2 linked regions of the Pontiella desulfatans genome follow. The protein of the gene in region 1 interacts with the protein of each later gene in a pairwise test. Links are inferred from orthologs where the notes say so. Each region holds a gene or a part of one and is shown in the gene's direction. Other genes may lie near its edges. The genes, in order: E9954_RS18950 and rlmN.

What was found.
Region 2: the proteins of E9954_RS18950 (region 1) and rlmN interact in binary tests that used the Escherichia coli proteins (3 or more experiments, as listed by UniProt). The link is inferred for Pontiella desulfatans from one-to-one orthologs.

What each region holds. Positions count from the first base shown.
Region 1 is NZ_CAAHFG010000002.1:785,628-794,505, forward strand. Bases 3,321-6,320 are described here. They hold E9954_RS18950 (cell division protein FtsZ), read left to right. Parts: upstream 3,321-4,241; coding sequence 4,242-5,399; downstream 5,400-6,320. Other genes in these bases: ftsA (cell division protein FtsA), read left to right, coding at 3,321-4,249; E9954_RS18955 (MBL fold metallo-hydrolase), read right to left, coding at 5,471-6,094; E9954_RS18960 (hypothetical protein), read right to left, coding at 6,095-6,320. In the rest of the region: E9954_RS18915 (metal ABC transporter solute-binding protein, Zn/Mn family), read right to left, coding at 1-123; E9954_RS18920 (DUF167 domain-containing protein), read right to left, coding at 140-436; E9954_RS18925 (HepT-like ribonuclease domain-containing protein), read right to left, coding at 439-783; E9954_RS18930 (nucleotidyltransferase family protein), read right to left, coding at 776-1,078; E9954_RS18935 (D-alanine--D-alanine ligase), read left to right, coding at 1,250-2,143; E9954_RS18940 (cell division protein FtsQ/DivIB), read left to right, coding at 2,171-3,010; more of ftsA, read left to right, coding at 3,023-3,320; more of E9954_RS18960, read right to left, coding at 6,321-6,640; E9954_RS18965 (PilN domain-containing protein), read right to left, coding at 6,640-8,028; E9954_RS18970 (type II secretion system minor pseudopilin), read right to left, coding at 8,012-8,878. UniProt on the Escherichia coli protein: Essential cell division protein that forms a contractile ring structure (Z ring) at the future cell division site. The regulation of the ring assembly controls the timing and the location of cell division.
Region 2 is NZ_CAAHFG010000001.1:618,530-627,356, forward strand. The notes cover bases 2,604-5,552. They hold rlmN (23S rRNA (adenine(2503)-C(2))-methyltransferase RlmN), read left to right. Parts: upstream 2,604-3,524; coding sequence 3,525-4,580; downstream 4,581-5,552. Other genes in these bases: E9954_RS02355 (hypothetical protein), read left to right, coding at 2,604-2,975; E9954_RS02360 (TIGR00725 family protein), read right to left, coding at 2,979-3,455; E9954_RS02370 (autotransporter assembly complex protein TamA), read left to right, coding at 4,685-5,552. Outside these bases: E9954_RS02350 (endo-1,4-beta-xylanase), read left to right, coding at 1-2,142; more of E9954_RS02355, read left to right, coding at 2,169-2,603; more of E9954_RS02370, read left to right, coding at 5,553-6,388; E9954_RS02375 (translocation/assembly module TamB domain-containing protein), read left to right, coding at 6,431-8,827.

The sequences.
Region 1 (8,878 bases):
CAGCAGCCCAGCCATGGGGGGTATGCTCACGAAAACCATTGGTTTTCCAGTGGTGTCCGGGGTCGGGTCTTCCGCGCATCCGAAGAGCAGCAGGGCGGTTAATAGTAAAATAGTACCTTTCATGTCCTGTATAAATGGCCTAGCCCGTTTCAAATGTCAACAATGCCGCCCGTAATTCGTCGGGCGGGTTCGAAATGCACAACCGCTTGTTGCGGCCGGTTTCCCCCGAAAGGATTTCAATGCTGGTTCGCGGAATCTTCCAGAGTTTCGAAAGGAACTTGATGAGGTAGGCATTGGCCTTGCCCTCCACCGGCGGGGCCTGGATGCGCACCTTCAGCGCATCGCCCATCACTCCGGCAATGCCATCCTTCGAGGCGCGCGGTACCGCGCGCACATTCAGGATAAGGCATCCATCTTTTTCCTCGAAACAGGGCATGGCTATTCCGGTTCAGGGATGAGTTCCTTCAGCTTTGCCAGAAGGTTCGGAAGTTCATCGTTAACGACATTCCAGATGACATCAAAGTTTGCCCCGAAATAGTCGTGAATCAGTTTATCCCGCATTCCGGTAATATTCTTCCACGGAATGTTTCCATGGGCCGAGCGAAAGTCGGTTCCAATGTTTTTTACCGCTTCTCCAAGGATTTCGATGTTGCGGGTGACGGCATCCTGCGTTTTGTGATCGCGAAGAAAGGCATCGTAATGCATGCCATCGCAATATTGAATTGCCCGTTCTGCGGCTTCAACCATATCCAGTAAAGAGGTTCGCAGGGATCGTTTAGACATAGGTGACGGAATTTTCGATGCTTTTGATGATTTCCGGTTGGCGTATGCTGCGCAATCCTTCAGGCGTGAGGATATCGATTGATCGGTTTACCGAATTCTCCAGTTTTTCAGCAAACTCCACGAATCGCAGGCCAATAGGTTTATCGAACTCTACAAGGACATCCAGGTCGCTTTCGTCCGAAGAAGTCCCGGACGAAAACGAACCAAAGATGCCCAGCGATTTTACGCCGAATTCTCCACGAAGTTCGGGCAATAATCCTCTCAGTAGTTCGATCATGTCCTGTTTGTTTTGCATGGTCCGAGAGTACCCGCAATGGAATGGTGGGTCTATGCTTTCGTTGAGGTTTTTTCCCGATTCCTTGCCGGATGGATCGGGCTGCAGGCTTTCGCAAGCTGAACCTCGACACCGCTTTCATAAAAGGGGCATATTGATGCCACGAAACAGAATCTGGCAAAGGAATAACAAATGGCGGACAGACGATTTAACAAGGTGGCAGTCTTGAAGGGCGGGATCTCTTCGGAGCGCGAGGTGTCGTTGAAGTCCGGCGCGGCGATCGCGCAGGGCTTGCGCGACGGCGGCTACGACGTCAGCGAGATCGACATTGAAACCAAGGATTTCTCGCTTCCCGCCGGCATCGAGGCGGTCTTTATTGCCCTGCATGGCCAGTTTGGCGAAGACGGCGAAATCCAGCAGCGGTTGGTTGATCTCGGCATGCCCTTCACCGGTTCCGGCGCCGAATCCAGCCGGGTTTCGTTCGATAAGGTTCTGACGCGCGAGTGCCTAATCGCCAACGGTATTCCTGTCGCAAAAGGTGAAGTCATCACCAAGTCGGCCGCCCGCACCCTCCCCGTACCGCTCGTGGTCAAGCCGCCGCGCGAAGGTTCGAGCGTCGGGTGCCATCTGGTTTTCGAAGAGGAGCAGTGGGGCGCCGCCTTTGCCGATGCCGCGCAATATTCCGCCGACGTGCTGGTCGAGGAATATATTCCCGGACGCGAGCTGACCGTCGGCGTGGTCGATGGCCAGGTGCTGCCGGTGGTTGAAATCAAGCCCAAGACCCCGTGGTACGACTTCAAGGCCAAATACATTACCGGCGACACCACCTACGTCTGTCCCGCCGAGCTCGATCCCGATCTGGCAGCCGAGCTGCAGTCCATCGCCCTCCGAACGTTCGACTGCCTCGGGGCCGAGGGCTTCGGCCGCGTCGATTTCCGCCTCTCGCCCGAAAACAAGCCCTACGTGCTCGAGCTCAACGCCATCCCCGGTTTCACCGCCACCAGCCTCCTGCCCAAGGCCGCGCAAGCCGCCGGAATCGGTTTTTCCAAGCTTTGTTGTCGAATCATGGAATGGGCTCATCTATAGTGTTGCGATTGATTCAAGGGTGTAGGAATGGCCGCGCGGAAGAAGACGACAACACGAAAAAAAGCACAGTATGTGCGGGCGAAAAAGCGCGGCGGTGGCGGGTCGGCGCTGATGGCCCAGCGCACGGTGGTGCTGACGATTGCCTGCTGCCTGCTGCTGGCCCTGCTTGTTGGGGTCGTGATGGGCTTCCGTTGGGTCAACCGCAAGCTCTATGCCGAAAACCAGCGTTTCGAAATCCAGAACCTGCTGATTTCCTGCAATGGCAAGCTGACGGAGGAATACATCCGCGAGATGTCCGGCCTGAGCGAGGGCATGAACCTGTTCGAATGCAGCTTCAAGGAGATCGAAGGCAAGTTGCTGGAGGTTTCGATGATCGAGTCGGTCTACCTTGAGCGCAAGTTGCCGAACACGATGATTGTCAAGGTCAAGGAGCGCGTGCCGGTGGCGCAGATCATCGGTCGCCAGGCCACCCGGTACCCGTTCATGGTGGATCGCTACGGGTATGTGATGCCGCATCGGCGCAAGCTGGCGACGCTACCGGTCATCAAGGGGCTCGACATCGACCTGGGGCTGGGGCAGCCGGCCAGCCATAGCGATGTGGAAACCGCGTTGAAGATCGTTGCGATGTGCGAAAGCAGCACCTATCTGCACACCTTTGTTCCGCTGGAAAGCATCGACCTGCAGTATTCCGACTATGTCTACCTCTACCTGAAAAACGGCGTGCGCGCAAAAATCCCGCGCTTCTCGCTCGAGCCCCGTCTCCATAAGCTCGCCTCGGTCATCAAGATCGAAACCGGCCGGGGGCTGAAGGTGAAGACCGTCGATGTCACCCTCGATACGGCCAAGGTGCCTGTAACCTACTATTGATCTTGGAGAAGCATGGCGCTCGAAGCTACGGCAGTTTTGGAAATCGGAACCAGCACCGTCCGCGTAATCGTGGGGGAGCTGCGCGATGACGGTTTTGTGTCGGTCGTCGGGATTGGCGAAGCCGAGTCGCGCGGCATCCGCAAGGGCGAAATCATCAACCGCGACGACGCGATCGCCTGTGTCCGCAAGGCCATCAAGGCGGCCGAGGAAAACCGCCGCAAGGGGATCCAGTCGATCATGCTCGTCACCTCCGGCGGGCAGGCGCTCGCCAAGAAAAGCACCGGCATGCACAAGTTGGTCGATCCGTCCGATAACCAGCTGGCCGAGGTTGTTGAGGAGGACGTCGACGAAGTCGTCGAGCTGGCCCGCAAGGTGGCGCTTCCCGAAAACCGCATGAAGCTGCATACCTTGCAGCAATATTTCCAGATCGACGACTCCATGAACGTCACCAACCCCATCGGAATGGCCGGCGAGGAACTGCGCGTCGACATGCTCACGATCCATGGCAAGCGGAGCGCGGTCGATAACTTCCGGAAGATTGTCGACGATGTGCCGATCACCTGTTCCGATGCCGTCTTCAGCGGCCTTTGCTCCGCCATCGCCGTGGTGAACGACGAGCAGAAGAAAGCCGGGGTGCTCGTCATCGATATCGGCGGGGGCACCACCGACTTTGCCCTCTATCACGACGGCTTCCTCCAGGCGGCCGGTTCCTTCGCGGTCGGGGGCGACCACGTGAGCAACGATATTGCCGTGGGCTTGCAGATTCCCCTGGCCGCCGCCGAGAGCGTCAAGAAGAAGGACGGCAGCGCCCTGACCAACCTGATGGAGCGCGACCACAATATTTCCATTCCGAGCTCAACGCAGGGATTTGGCGGGAAGATGGTCCGTGCGGTGACGCTCAACACGATCATCAACGCCCGCATGGAGGAAATCTTCACCCTCGTGAAGGAGCAGGTGGATCTTCAGTGCCCGAATGTTCCGCTCAGCGCCGGCGTGCTGCTGGTGGGCGGCGGCGCCTTCCTCAATGGGGCGCGCGATCTTGGGCAAAAGGTTTTCAACGTTCCCTGCATGTACGGGAAACCGTCCGATGTCCACGGGCTCTCCTCCGCGAAGGAGGCGCCGCTCTATGCCTGCCATGTCGGGGCCATCCGCTATGCCGCCTCCCTGCGGACCGTCGAAGAAAAACCGCCGCTGGGCAAGCGGTTGCTGCAGCTGTTCTGGGGAGGTGCCCATGAGTGAGCCCGCCAAGGCTGATGGCCGCGGCATCGCCGCGCCCCGCATGTTGGTGATGGGGGTCGGCAGCAGCGGTGTGCGGGCTGTTGCCGCCATGCGCCAACTCAACCCGGGCCTGGATGCCGTGGTGATCGATACCGACACGAAGGTGCTGGAAGCCACCTCGATGGATCGCGTGATCCACGTCGGGGCAACCGTTACCCGCGGCTTCAGTTCCGGTGGCGACGTTGAACTCGGTCGCCAGTCGATTGAAAAGGATTCCTCCAGCATCCGGAACCAGCTGCGGCTGGTGGATCTGCTGGTCATCGTGACCGGGCTTGGAGGGGGAACCGGTTCCGGCGCCGTGCCGGTCATAACCCGGATCGCGCGCGAGGCCGGTTCGCTCGTGTTGGTGATGGCGGGCATGCCTTTCGCCTTCGAAGGCCGTAAAGTCGCCCGGGTTGCGGAGGAGGCGCTGAAGCGAATCCGAACCCATGCCGACGCCATCATCCGTATTTCCAACGAACGGTTGGTCGACCGGTCCGATGCCGAGCTTCCGGCCGAGCAAGCCTATGCCCGCAGCCATCAGGTGATGATGGACGGCATCTGCGGGATCTGGCGCTTGTTGACGAAAAACGGCGTCTGCGGTCTGGACTTTTCCTGCCTGCACACCATGTTGCGCAACTGCGATGGCTATTGCCATTTCGCCAGCGCGGAAGGCTCCGGCGACACCCGGGCGACGCGGGTTGCGGAAGGGTTGGCCAAGCATCGGTTGCTCAACAAGGGCAAGCTGCTGGAGGCGTCCGAAGGGGTTGTGGTTAGCCTCACCGGCGGGCACGACCTGAAGCTGAGTGAAATCGAAGCGGTGATGAACCGTTTGCAGGAGTTGCTGCCGGAGGAGATCTGGCTGAATTTCGGCGTTGTGGTCGACCCTGCTTTCGAAGGGCGCATTTCCGCCATCGCACTGGTGGCCGAGCACTGGAAGGAGCCGCTGGTGGACGATGCCAACCGGCAGATGGGCTTCAGCTTCAACCGGCGCCAGGGTCTGCAACAGGGCGAGCTTCCGCTCGAAACCGCCGGGAAGGGCGAATTCACCTACGTCGATCCAACCATCCATAACAACCAGGATCTCGACGTCCCCGCCTATATCCGCCGCGACATCAAGTTGCCGAGGTAGGGTTGGAGGGGCGGGTTCCACCCCGCCCTAAACCAGTCGAGCGGTGGCCCGGGTGGAACCGGGCCCTCCATCTATTGCATAAAGAAATTGGTGGCGCGCTCGGTGCCGATGGTGGTGTCTTCGCCGTGTCCGGGGAAAACGAGCACGTCGTCGGGCAGCTGCTTGAGCTTGTTGAGCGATTCCTTGAGCTGGCGCGGGTTCCCGCCCGGCAGGTCGGTGCGGCCGCATGATCCCTTGAAAAGCGTGTCGCCGGCAATCAGGATTCCGGGCTCCGGAAACAGGATGCAGCAGCCTCCGGGGGTATGGCCGGGGGTCTCGATGCACTGGAACCGGATGCCGGAAAACTCCCAATCCTTCGCGCTTTCGAGCGGCATGGGGGTGTCGATTCGGGGGCGCGCCGGGACGGGATAGTAGGGGGCGATCTGGTTCGCGGAATCGAAGGCCCAGGCCCAGTCGTTGGAATGCATGGCCACCGGGGCCGGCAAGTTGGCATGCAGCGCGGCCAAGGCGTTGATGTGGTCGGCATGGGCGTGGGTGCAGACATAGGCGGCAACGGTAAGCCCGAGCTTGCCCAGGCGCTGCTCAATCACCTCCGCGTCATCGCCGGGGTCGAGCACAATGGCCTGCTTCGCGTCGTTGTGGACGATGTAGCAGATTTCCTGGAAGGCGCCGGTGGGAATGGCCTCGATATGCATCTATTTTTTCCCCGCGTTCGGCTTTTTGGTATAGGCGCAGTGAATCAGCATGTTGCCGCCGAGCTTGCCGGTGTTGTTGCCCACGGGCTTCACGTTGAGGGTGCGCACATCGTAGCGAACGCCTTGCTGCTGGAGCTCCGCCAGGAAATCGACCATGGCTTCCAGGTCGCTCTGCCACGTGCAGTTGATGGCCAGCTCGAAGAGGTCGCCAATGGGTTTCTCGCTGCGGGGCTGGTTGCGGGTGATGTCCATGCCGTGCTTGTCGGAGATTTGCTTGATCGTTTTCATCAGCTCGGGCGCAACCGACTTTTGCTTGGTGTCGAACACGCGCAGGCCTTTCTGCAGCTCGTTCAATTCGCCGAGCCAGTCTTCCTGCATCTTGATCGCCTTCTGGTTGAAGCTGATCTGCCGTTCCAGTTTTTCAATCTCGGTCGCCTTGGCCTTGTATTCGTCCATCTTGTTGCTGACGATGTACCAGGTCAGCCAAGCCAGCCCTGCGGCGAGCGTCGCAACGCCCAGGATCATTTCGCGTTGGGAAATCTTCATTATTCGGCCTCCTTCGTCGGGAAGGGGAGGGTCACGGAGTACACTGCGCGCCTGACGCCCTTCGTCGTTTTGGTGCTGACCGAAACATCCTTGGTGCCGTCGAACAGGGCCGACTTGTTCAGCGCGGAGAAATAGTCGTTGGCCAGGTCGTCGCTGCGGGCGGTGCCGCGAAGGGAGATGGCCTTGCCCTTGGTGTAGTTGAAGCTCACGAATTCAATGTCGCCGATCGGGAGCAGGCGGGTGACTTCGCGCAGGGTCTCAAGCGAGGAGTCGGAGCGGTCGGTGTATTCCTTGAGCGCCTGGAGCTTTTGCCGGTTTTGCAAGGCTTGTTCCGCCGCCGGGCGGATCGCCTCGGCATCGGCCTGGATGCCGGCGAGCTGTACGTCGCGCACCTTGTAGATGCCGAAGAACACCAGCAGCACCATCACCCAAATGGCGGCGATGCCGGCCGAAATGATGGTGAATTTCTTGCGCAGTTGCTTGCGCTGTTCGTGCTCGATCCATTCGCGCGGGATCAGCTCGATGCGGTTTTCGGCGTGCAGGGCGCGCTCGACGATGCCTTGGGACAGCGGGGGGAGCATCCCGAGATCGTGGTGCTCCACCCGGATGCCCGACTTTTCCGACAGCTTGGTGAGGAGTGCGTCGGGAATCTCGCCAAAGCTCCAGAACTGGATAACCGATGGCGTTTCCAGTTCGTGTTCGGTATCGAGCATGGTGAGGGTGTAGCCGATCTCGTAGACGAGTTCCTCGACCACGTTCATGTCGCCGGTATCCTCCTGGAGCGAGCGGAAGGCGATGGGGATGCCCTCGTTCATGACGGTGAGGGAAAAATCGATTTGATCGTCGATGATCAGGATTTCGCATCCGCGATCCCGCAATTGTTCCTTGCCCCGCAGGAGCTCGAGCCAGCCGAGGATCCGGGCGTCGATGCTGTGGATGCGCACCCCTTTTTTCTCGAAGGTGTCTCCGATGGCATCGATGCACGCGCGTTTGGCGCCGGCCATCAGGACGTCGGCACTTTCGCCGTTGTCTCGCAGGATTTCGTGGGCAATCGCAAGCTGGTCGATGGGGAAGGGGGAAACCTTGTCGATCTGGAAGCCGACCATGTTGGCGATTTCGGAAGGATCGGAGGTGGGGAACTCCATGGTGCGCATGAGCAGCTCGGAGGTGCGCAGCGCCGCGGTAACATCGCCAGCGAGATGCTCGATGAGCTGCTCGGGCAGTTGGATGGCCGCAATCGACTCTTCCAGGTTTTCCTCGGGGAGGGCAACGGCGTGCGCGCGTTGCTCAACGAGTTCGTTGCCATCCTGCTTGATCTTCAGGGTGGTCCATTCGATGCCGTCCGGGGTGCGGCATGCTGCTGTGATGATCTTATCGCGTATTCGCATTGTTCTTGACCGGTCCTTCGTTCCAATAGACCACTACCGAGTCCTTGTCTTTGAGCGCAACAATGCACTCGATCTGGTATTGGTTGCCGAATATATCTCCAACAGACGTTACCTTTACGAAAGTACTTTGCAATTTAAATTTGTTTCCATCGGCCCCCACGTCGCCGAGGCTCTTGATGCCATCGTCGAGCGTGTCTTTCTCGCCATCCTCGCCCATGCGGGCCTCGAACACGCTTTCAAGCTCCCAATCCTCGTATTCGGAGTAGCTTAGCAAGACATCGGCCGTGGCCGAATTCAGGTTCACCTTGCCGTCGCCCCAGACCGTCAGCTTGTCGGCGATGCCGATGATTTCGTCGCCCTCCTCGTCGGCGGAGCGGCCATAGAGGATGTCCGGCCCCCAGTTCTTGATGAGCAGCAGCTCCTCGACGCTGTCGAGCGGGCCGTTTTTCACGGGATAGCCCCGTTCCTCGTAGAACTCGTCGTCCGACTCGGCGCCGTTGAGGCCATGCAGGTCGTTTTCGTCCTTCCAGTCCTCGAGGCAGTCGATCATGGCATCCCAGTCGGAGGAGGGGACATTGGCGAACTCGAGCATATCCATCCATTGTTCGCGCGTCAGCAGGTTGACGTTGCGGCCGTTTTCCGCCGGTTCGACGGTGACGGTAAACTTGCCGCCATCTTCGAATTCAATGGTGGACGGGGCGGGGAGGCCGCGCTGGATGTAGAGGGCGGCCTGCATGAAACCGTCCTTGTCCTCGTCCATGTCCTCGATTTCCATCTCCTTGGCGTCTTTGTGCGCGTCGAGCAGGGCTCGGCCATATTCAAGGCCGGAGCGGGCCATCATTTCGGCCCG
Region 2 (8,827 bases), on another replicon or contig:
TCCGATCCCGGGGATTGGATGGAATATATCTACACCGAGGAAGAGCGCTCACAGATTACCGAGGAGATGATGACGCAATATTTCAGTCATCCTCTCGTCACCGGATTCAATGCCTGGAATGCCATCAACGATGATACCGAAGCGCTGGTCGACTACGCTGGAAGACCCACCATCCATGGACTGGTTTGGTACTACCTCCACCGGATCCGCTTCAACACCGATGCCACCCTCGCTTCGGGTCTTGATGGCCGCACCGGCCTGCGCGCCTTCAAGGGCGAGTACGATATCACCGTGACCTATCAGGGGCAGGAATATGCCTCTGCCCTGTCCCTAACCAACGATGAATCGGTCGTCTTCAGTTTGGTTTCATCCGTAGCTGACGATCCGAACACCTCCGAGGTGGTCGATGCCTGGCACTACGACGGGCTGACGAATGGGGCAGGGCTGGCGCAGGGGGTCAGCACCGGCGTGGTGGGTGGTGTGTTCTTCAACAACAATGCTCTCGCGTCCATCGGGAACGGGACGGTGCGCTGGCGGTCCGATGGTGTTGCAGACAGCATGTACCAAGGCAAGGATAGCTCCTCCTACGACGGGGCAAGCAACGGCCTCTTCCAATTGTCGGTCGATTTCCTCGATGCCGACTTCACGGCGACATCCGCTTTGTCCAACGGAACCGGACGGGTGAATTATGGGATCAAGGACGGCAGTGGAAACGATGCCTACTTCCGCCTGACCTTTGTCAGCGGCGGAGGATCAAATGCCCAATACCGACTGGAGGTGAAGGACGCCCTCAACAACAATTTGAACGTGGCCTCTTTCTCCGGAACCACGCTGGATCATCTGGCGGTGCGTGCCGTCTACGATCTGGCTGCCAGCGGCTCCGCCGGATCATTCAAGGTCTACTATCGCAAGAACGGCGCCTCAGAGGTGCTGGCGCATACCGGCCAGCTGGTGGCCGGATTCGCGCTTGATCAATTGCGTGCCGTGGTGCAGACCTACAATGGTGGTGCCAACTGGGCCGCCGGCGACCAACTCTTTACCGACAACCTCGTGCTCCGCAAGCTCGGCGATCCGCCGCCGCCCCCCAGCGAAACCGTGATCGACGGCTGGTATTTCGACGGGCTGGCCAACGGGGCGGGGCTTTCCGAGGCGCTTAGCGTGGGGGCCGTGGGGGGCGCGGCCTTCGGGGACGATGCCATTGTTTCGATCTCGAACAATGCCACGCGCTGGGCGTGGGACGGCGCCGATCCCTCGGCATTCAAGACCACCGCGCCTTCGAGCCAGGCAGGCGCCACCTCCGGTTTGTTCCAGGTGGGCTGGGACTATGTCTCGGCCGACTTCGCCAACACGGATGCCGCCGATGGGTCGGCCAACATCGGCTTCGGCATCCGCTCCGAGGCCGACGGCAACCAGGATGCGGCCTTCCGCCTCCGCTACGACGGAACCGCCAACGAGTTCCTGCTGCAGCTCACCGATGCCAACGGCGCGAACCAGACCCTGGCCACCTTTGCCGGAAACCAACTCACCAATCTCAGCGTTCGCATGGTGCTCGATCTCGATAGCCGGGGTGCGGCCGGTTCTCTCAAGCTCTTCTACACACCGAATGGCGGCGGCGAAATGGCGGGCACGGTGGCCGGCATGCTGCACCCCTTGTTCCGGATCGACCTGCTGCGCTATGCCGTGCAGACCACCAACGGCGGAACGGCCTGGGCGCTTGGCGATGCGGCCATCACCGACAACCTCGTGTTCTCGTTGCTGACGGCCACCGCGACACCCGCATCGCTCTATGAAGATTGGCTGGCGGACTATCCTTCCGTTGGAAGCACCAACATCGAAGACAATCTTCTTTTCTATGCCTTCGGCGCCAATCCAACCAATCCGGCAACCACCGGCAACTGGCCGGAATACCAGGTCGTTGAGGGCGGGCTGGAGTATGTCCACTACGAGCGCAACGATGCCGAGGCGCGCGGTCTTGGCTATGTTGTCGAAACCACCGGCGACCTTTCCGGTTCCTGGACAAACGGCGGCTTCGTCTTCGTGGGTGCGGGCGGATCCGGTGCCGCGTTCAATGTTGTCACGAATCGGCTGCCGGTCGCAGCCGGCGCCGGCTTCATTCGCGTGAATGTCGAATACAACCCTTGATTTCAATAGAGAACAGGAGAAAAGCAATGAAGAGAAATACCGTGTTGTTGATGAGTGCCGCCATGGGGGCGCAGTGCGCAATGGCATCCATTACCACAACCTATTCAAACCTCGGCAACATGTCCGCAAGCGTTGGGGCATTAACCAATGCGCTGACCGTTGCGGCGGGCGATGTGGTTGTGATGGTGGGTGCAACCAACAAAAAGAAAAGCGTGAACAAGCTCACCTTCACCTCATCGGCGGGTACGTTCGTGGATCTGGATACGGCCACCCAGCTGGCCAACGATGCCAACCCAAACTCCTACCTGAGCTACTTGGTCATCGATACGGCCGGCACCTACGACTTTATCGGAACCACCGATGTGCTGGGCATGACCGCGACGGTGGGGGCCTACAAGCTGTCGGCCGACAGTGGCCTGATCGAACTCGCGGCCTACAATGCGAAAAGCTACAACATGGCGGTCGGAGAGTCGCGGTCGATCACCAATTTCATGGGGTGGGGGTCCAACGCCAATGCGGGCGACTACGACGGAATTGCAACCATCGGTGTTGGCTCCTCGCTGCGGGGAACGATTTCCAATACCGATTCGGTCGGCGGCTTTTTCCTGGACATCGATAAATCCGGCAAGCGTCTTGCCGGATATTCCGACCGCTCCGGCGAGGTCAACGTCAAGCATATCTGGGACATCACCAACGCCGATGCGGCCAATGCCGAGAGCGGGGGGATTTCCGGCGCGGCCTTCGCCGAGGTGATTCCGGAACCGGCAACCCTGGGATTCGTCGTTCTGAGCGGCGCGGCCATTCTGTTTATTCGCCGCCGGTTCATGGTTTAGGCGTTACGGCGTGCGCGCGAGCTGAAGCGCCAATTGAACGGCTTGCTTTGCCGATTCGGCAACGTGGATGCCGGGGTCGGGGTGGCCTTCGCGGGAGACCGTCCAGGTGTGGAGCCCGACGACGGGGACTTTGAGGCGCAGGGCGAAGGCGATTTCGGAGAGGGTGCCGTAGGCGCCGTGGACGGCGATGACGGCATCGCAGGAGCGAACGAGCAGGGCGTTGCGGTAGGCCCCGAGGTCGGTGGGGATGCCGATGTCGATGAATTCGTTGGCCGTGGTTTTGTCGGTGCCGGGCAGGATGCCGACGGTCTGGCCTCCGGCGGACTTGGCCCCTTCGGCGGCGGCGCGCATCATGCCGTCGAGCCCGCCGCAAAAGAGGATGGCCCCGGCTTTCGCGATTTCCTGGCCGACCTCCACGCCCAGCCGGTATTGCTCTTCGGTGGTCGTGTGCGGCCCCAGCACTCCAAGGTGAATTTTCATAAAACGCAGTTTATTGTTTCAAGTTTCAGGTTTCAAGTTTCCTTCGTTTCTGCCTTACTCCGCCGCGTTATGGAAACAGGCGAAAAACAATTCATCCACGGCATCTTTCTTTCCGAGCTGGAGGAGTGGATCGTGGCGGCGGGCGAGAAAAAGTTCCGCGCGAAGCAGATCTGGCAGTGGCTCTACCACCACGAGGTGCAGGGCTGGGGCGAAATGAAGAACATTCCGCAGGCGTTGCGCGACAGGCTGGAGGCCGCCTTTGTCTTCCAGGCCTTGGAAAAGGTGGAGGTGCAGGAGTCGAGCACCGGCACCCGCAAGATCTTGAGCCGGCTGGTGGATGGCGAGCTGATCGAGGAGGTGCTCATTCCCGCGCCCGACCGCCGCACGGTTTGCGTGTCGAGCCAGGTGGGTTGCATGTTTGGCTGCGCCTTTTGCGCCAGCGGGCAGCTGGGCGTGAAGCGCAACCTGAAGGCCGGCGAGATCGTCGGCGAGGCGCTGGCCGCCCAGCGCGAATATGGCGACCGCATCACCAACCTGGTTTTCATGGGGATCGGCGAGCCGTTCGATAACTACGACGAAGTCATGCGGGCCGTCCGCATCCTCAACGATCCCGACGGCTTCTGCCTGGGTGCGCGCCGCATCACCATCAGCACCTGCGGGGTGGTGCCGGGCATCCAGCGGCTGGAAAACGAGGGCTTGCAGGTGGAGCTCTCGGTTTCGTTGCATGCGCCATCGGAAACGGTTCGCGATTCGCTCATGCCGGTGAACCAGTCGTGGCCGCTCGAGGAACTCATGGAGGTTTGCCGCCTCTATACCCGGAACACCAAGCGCATCATCACCTTCGAATACACCATGATCCGCGATGTGAACGACTCGCAAGAGGACTGCCGCGAGCTGATCGGATTGCTCACGAAATTCCCGTGCCGCGTGAACCTGATCCCGCTCAGCGAGATCGAGGAATACGAAGGAAAAACCTCCGCGCGGGAAACGGTTGAGTATTTCATCAAGCAACTCGAACGGGCCGGCATCAATACCACCGTCCGCTGGTCGAAGGGCGTGGATGTCAACGCCGCATGCGGCCAGCTGCGCAGTAAATCGATGGGAAAGAGTTTGCGGGATTCGTAGACCTTGCGCCTGGAATTTCATACCTTGTTCGCGTGGTTATGAGATGGCTCCTCCATAGAATCGTTGTCGCGGCGTGCGTGCTGGCATGCGCCGGATGCGCTTCCATGAAAACGGACGACGAAGGGATCGTCTACAAGGTCAAGATCAAGGGGGCCAAGGACGGCACGGTGAAGAAGGCCATCAAGGAAACCGCCATGACCGTCACGATGCGCAGGCGTCCTCCTTCGACCGTCGGCCAGTTGCGCCACCGCATGGAAAAGGATATTACCCGCATCGAAACCATCCTCGAATCGCGCGGCTACTATGACGGCAAGGTGACGATGGATCTCGATGTGGAGGAGAGTCCGCCACGCGTCTACATCCGGGTGGACCAAGGCGAGCAATACCGCTTCCGCAACGTCGAGTTGCGTTTTTCGGGGGAACCGGACGAACTGTTGCAGAAGATCAAGCCAATGGTGCGCCGGAAAAACCGGGTGGTGGCGGCCAACGTGTTCGGGGAGCAGCAGCGCATCCTGGATTTGATGAAGCGCCGGGGCTACCCGTTCCCCAAGCTGGCGCGGCGCACCATCGCGGTGGATCGTGAAAACAAAAAGGTCGATCTGTTGCTGGAGTTCGATCCCGGCCTGCTGGCCTATTTCGGCCCGGTGGTGGTTGAGGGGTTGGAAAGCCTGGAACCCAAATATATCCACCGCCAGGTTCCCTGGCGGGAGGGGCGCCGCTACGACGACAAGGATGTCCACGATTTCGAAACCAAGCTGCTCGGTAGCGGCTTGTTCGGTTCGGCGCGCGTTTCCCCGCAACAGCCCTCCGCCGAGACCAATGCCATTCCCATCCGGGTGGCCGTGAACGAGCGCGACCAACGAACCATCCGGCTGGGCGTGAACTATTCCGATATCGGCCCTGGCGGCCGGATCTATTGGGAGCACCGCAATGTCTTTGGCGGCGGCGAGCGGCTGGAATCGTCCCTGGGCTGGAACCCCATCGAGACCGAGCTGGAAGGCAAGCTGACCCGTTCCGGCTTTCTCGATGCCAACCAGTCGTTGGTTCTGGATATCACGGCAACCATCGAAACCCCGGATGCCTACGATGCCGAAAAGGTTCGCGCCGGCGGCATGGTGCTGCGCGATTTCACCGCCAAGATCCAGGGCGGTCTTGGCCTGGGATACTCGTTCTCCAAGGTGGAGCAGTTCGACTTGGTTGATCGCTATGCCTACGTGCTCTTTCCCTTGCAGGCGGTGTTCGACTATCGCGACGACCGGCTGAACCCCATGCGCGGCCACCAGCTGTTCGGCCGGTCAACCTGGTTCGAGGACACCCATGGGAACGACTCGTTCCTCAAGACCTATCTCGAGGGCCGCGACTACTTCCTGCTCTGGGACAAATACCGCCTGTCGAGCGCGCTGCGCCTAACCCTCGGAAGCATCGATGGCGGAGCGATTGATTCGGTGCCGGCCGACGAACGCTACTATGCCGGCGGCGGCGGCTCCATCCGCGGCTACGAATACCAGGCGGTCGGTCCCAAGCTGGACGGCACCCCGACCGGCGGCGACAAGCTGCTGGAGTTTTCGGCGGAGCTGCGCATGCAGCCCGGCAACCGGTTGGGCTATGTGGTCTTCATCGACGGCGGCACGGTCTACAACGATCTGCTGCACGACGAAAACCGGTCGTTGCGCTACGGTGCCGGAATCGGCTTGCGCTGGTTCACCACCATCGGCCCCTTGCGCGCCGACATGGCCTATCCGCTCAATGCCGACGATTCGCAGGTTGAACGCGTACAGTTCTACATTAGTTTGGGGCAGGCCTTTTAGAATGACGAATAACGAACAGGGAATGTCGAATTCCGAAGTGCGATGAAGAAACGAATATCCAGGCTATTGAAGCTGTTGCTGCTTCTGGCGTTGTTGCCGGTGCTCCTGTTCGCCTTGATCCAGACGCCGCCGGGCAAGACGGCGGTGGCCTCTGCGTTGTCGAAGCTGTTGAGTTCGCCGGATCATCTGGATGTCCGGATCGGGGGGATCACCGGATGGATCCCCGGCGATCTGAACATCGCCGAATTCGAAATCGGCGATGGGCACGGGGTGTGGCTTTCCGCCCGCAACCTGCATTGCCGCTGGATGATCCGCGAGCTGCTGGACGAGCGCATCCGGTTTGCCCGGCTCGGGGCGGAGGAAATCGTGCTGCACCGGTTCCCTAAATCCGGTGGCCGCCCGGTGGCCGGGCCGCGGGAACGAACCGAGTTCCAGCCGTATGAAATGCATTTGGACGGGCTCAATATCAAGCGCTTCAGGCTGGAACGCGGCGTGGCCGGAATTCCATTGGAATACACCGTGCACTCCGGAGGCATTGCCTATCTTTCTTCGGGCCGGTTGAATGGTGAGCTGATGGTCGGTGGCGATGCCGAAGGGCGGGTGGAACTCGATGCCCTGCTGACCGGATGTGCGGAGGACAACCTGGGGATCAAGGTTGCGCTGCAGCAGATGTCGAATCCAACCTTTGGGCTCGATGGATTGTCGGGACAGGGCTCGGCCACCATCAATGCACAAGGTGTCGAGGCGCGGATTGAGGCCGATGTGGGCGAGGCCGGCCGGCTCGGGCGAATCTCGACGATGCTGCAGTTTGCCGGCAGCAACTTGCGCCTCCGGCAGTTTGAATTCATCCATACGGACTATTCCGCCATCGGCGAGCTGGCGCTGGCGTTCTCGCCCGGGCTGATCGATGTGTCGCTCGATTCCTCGTTCACCGATGCCAGCACCAACCACTACGGAATCCACGGCCTGGTTGCGGTTTCGACGAGCAACGGAACCTGGGGGGTGGATGTTGGAACGCTGGAAATCGAGGGGTGGAATGCCGTGGCCTTTACCTTGGCCGGCACCGTGGATCCGGAACAGGTCTCGCTAAGTGGCGCCTTGAAGGAGTTCGATGTTGCCCTGCTGCCGATCGCCGGTAGCTCCAACTTTACCGGAACGGTGCGGGGCGATATTTCGGTGACGGGATCGTTGGCAGATCCCTCCGTCGTTGCCGGCGTGCGGGTGGAGGGATTTTCCAGTGCGCAGGAGGCGCTCGATGAACTTCCGGAGCTCGACTTCGGCATCAACGCCGGTGTGAAGGATGGCCGGCTGTTCGCTGACACCACGTTGACGAACTATGCCAGCGGGCACTTTGCCGCAAGCGCTGCCATTCCGTGTGGTTTTTCCATTGCGCCGTTCCACTTCAAACCATCCCTCCGCGCGGCCGACGCCCGCGTGGAAGCCGACCTGGATCTGGGCATCTTTAACCAGCTGGCCATGTTCCAGAACCAGTTGATCGGGGGATTGCTCACCACCGAAATAACCTATTCCAACCAGACGCCCAATGGATATCTCTGGATCGCGGATGGCCGCTACGAGCACTATGACTGGGGCATCCTTTTCCGCGATTTCGATGCCGGCTTCAATGCTGTTCCGGGGGGCTTCGAGGTTGGCCATGCCATCGCCACCGACGGGGCCTCGGGGGCGGTTGGAATGGAAGGCGGTCTGGGCAAGGGAGGGCTTGATCTGCAGTTGGTGTTCGATGGTGCGAACATTATCCGGCGCGACGAAATCGAGGCAAAGGTCTCCGGCCTGCTTAAGGTGGAGGGCAGTCCGTTCCATCCGGATATCAGCGGGACGCTCGTTATCGACCGCGCCGAAATCCTGCTCGACAACATTCCTTCCGCACCTCCGCCGGTTCTAACCAATTTGGAGGAGCAACCGACCAATGCCGTGGCCGTGGCCGGGCAAAAGGTGCGGAAGCCGCCTCCGGTTGGGTTGGATGTGCGCGTCGAGCTCCCCCAGGTGTTCGTGAATGCATCCATGATCGAGACGCTGCTGGTGGGCAACCTGCTCATCACCGATACCCCGCGCGGGGTTTCCGTGAAGGGCAAGATCGAGCCCCGCCGCGGATTCGTGAACTTTATCGGCAAGAAGTTCCGTTTCACCGATGGCGACATTGTGTTTGACGGGGCGGTGCCGACGGAGGCCATCCTCGACAACCTGACATCGGAATATTCCCGCCGCGATGTAACCGCGCGCCTGGTGCTCAATGGCCGGGCGAACGATCCTCGTTTCAGGCTGGAGTCGACGCCCGCCATGCCGGAGGACGAAGTGCTCTCCCACGTGCTTTTCAATCGCGATACCAGCTCGATCTCGCCCTACCAGGCCTATCAGATCGCCGCCGCCGCACGGCAGCTTTCCGGGGGCTTGAATGGCCCGGGCTTCATGTACCAGGTG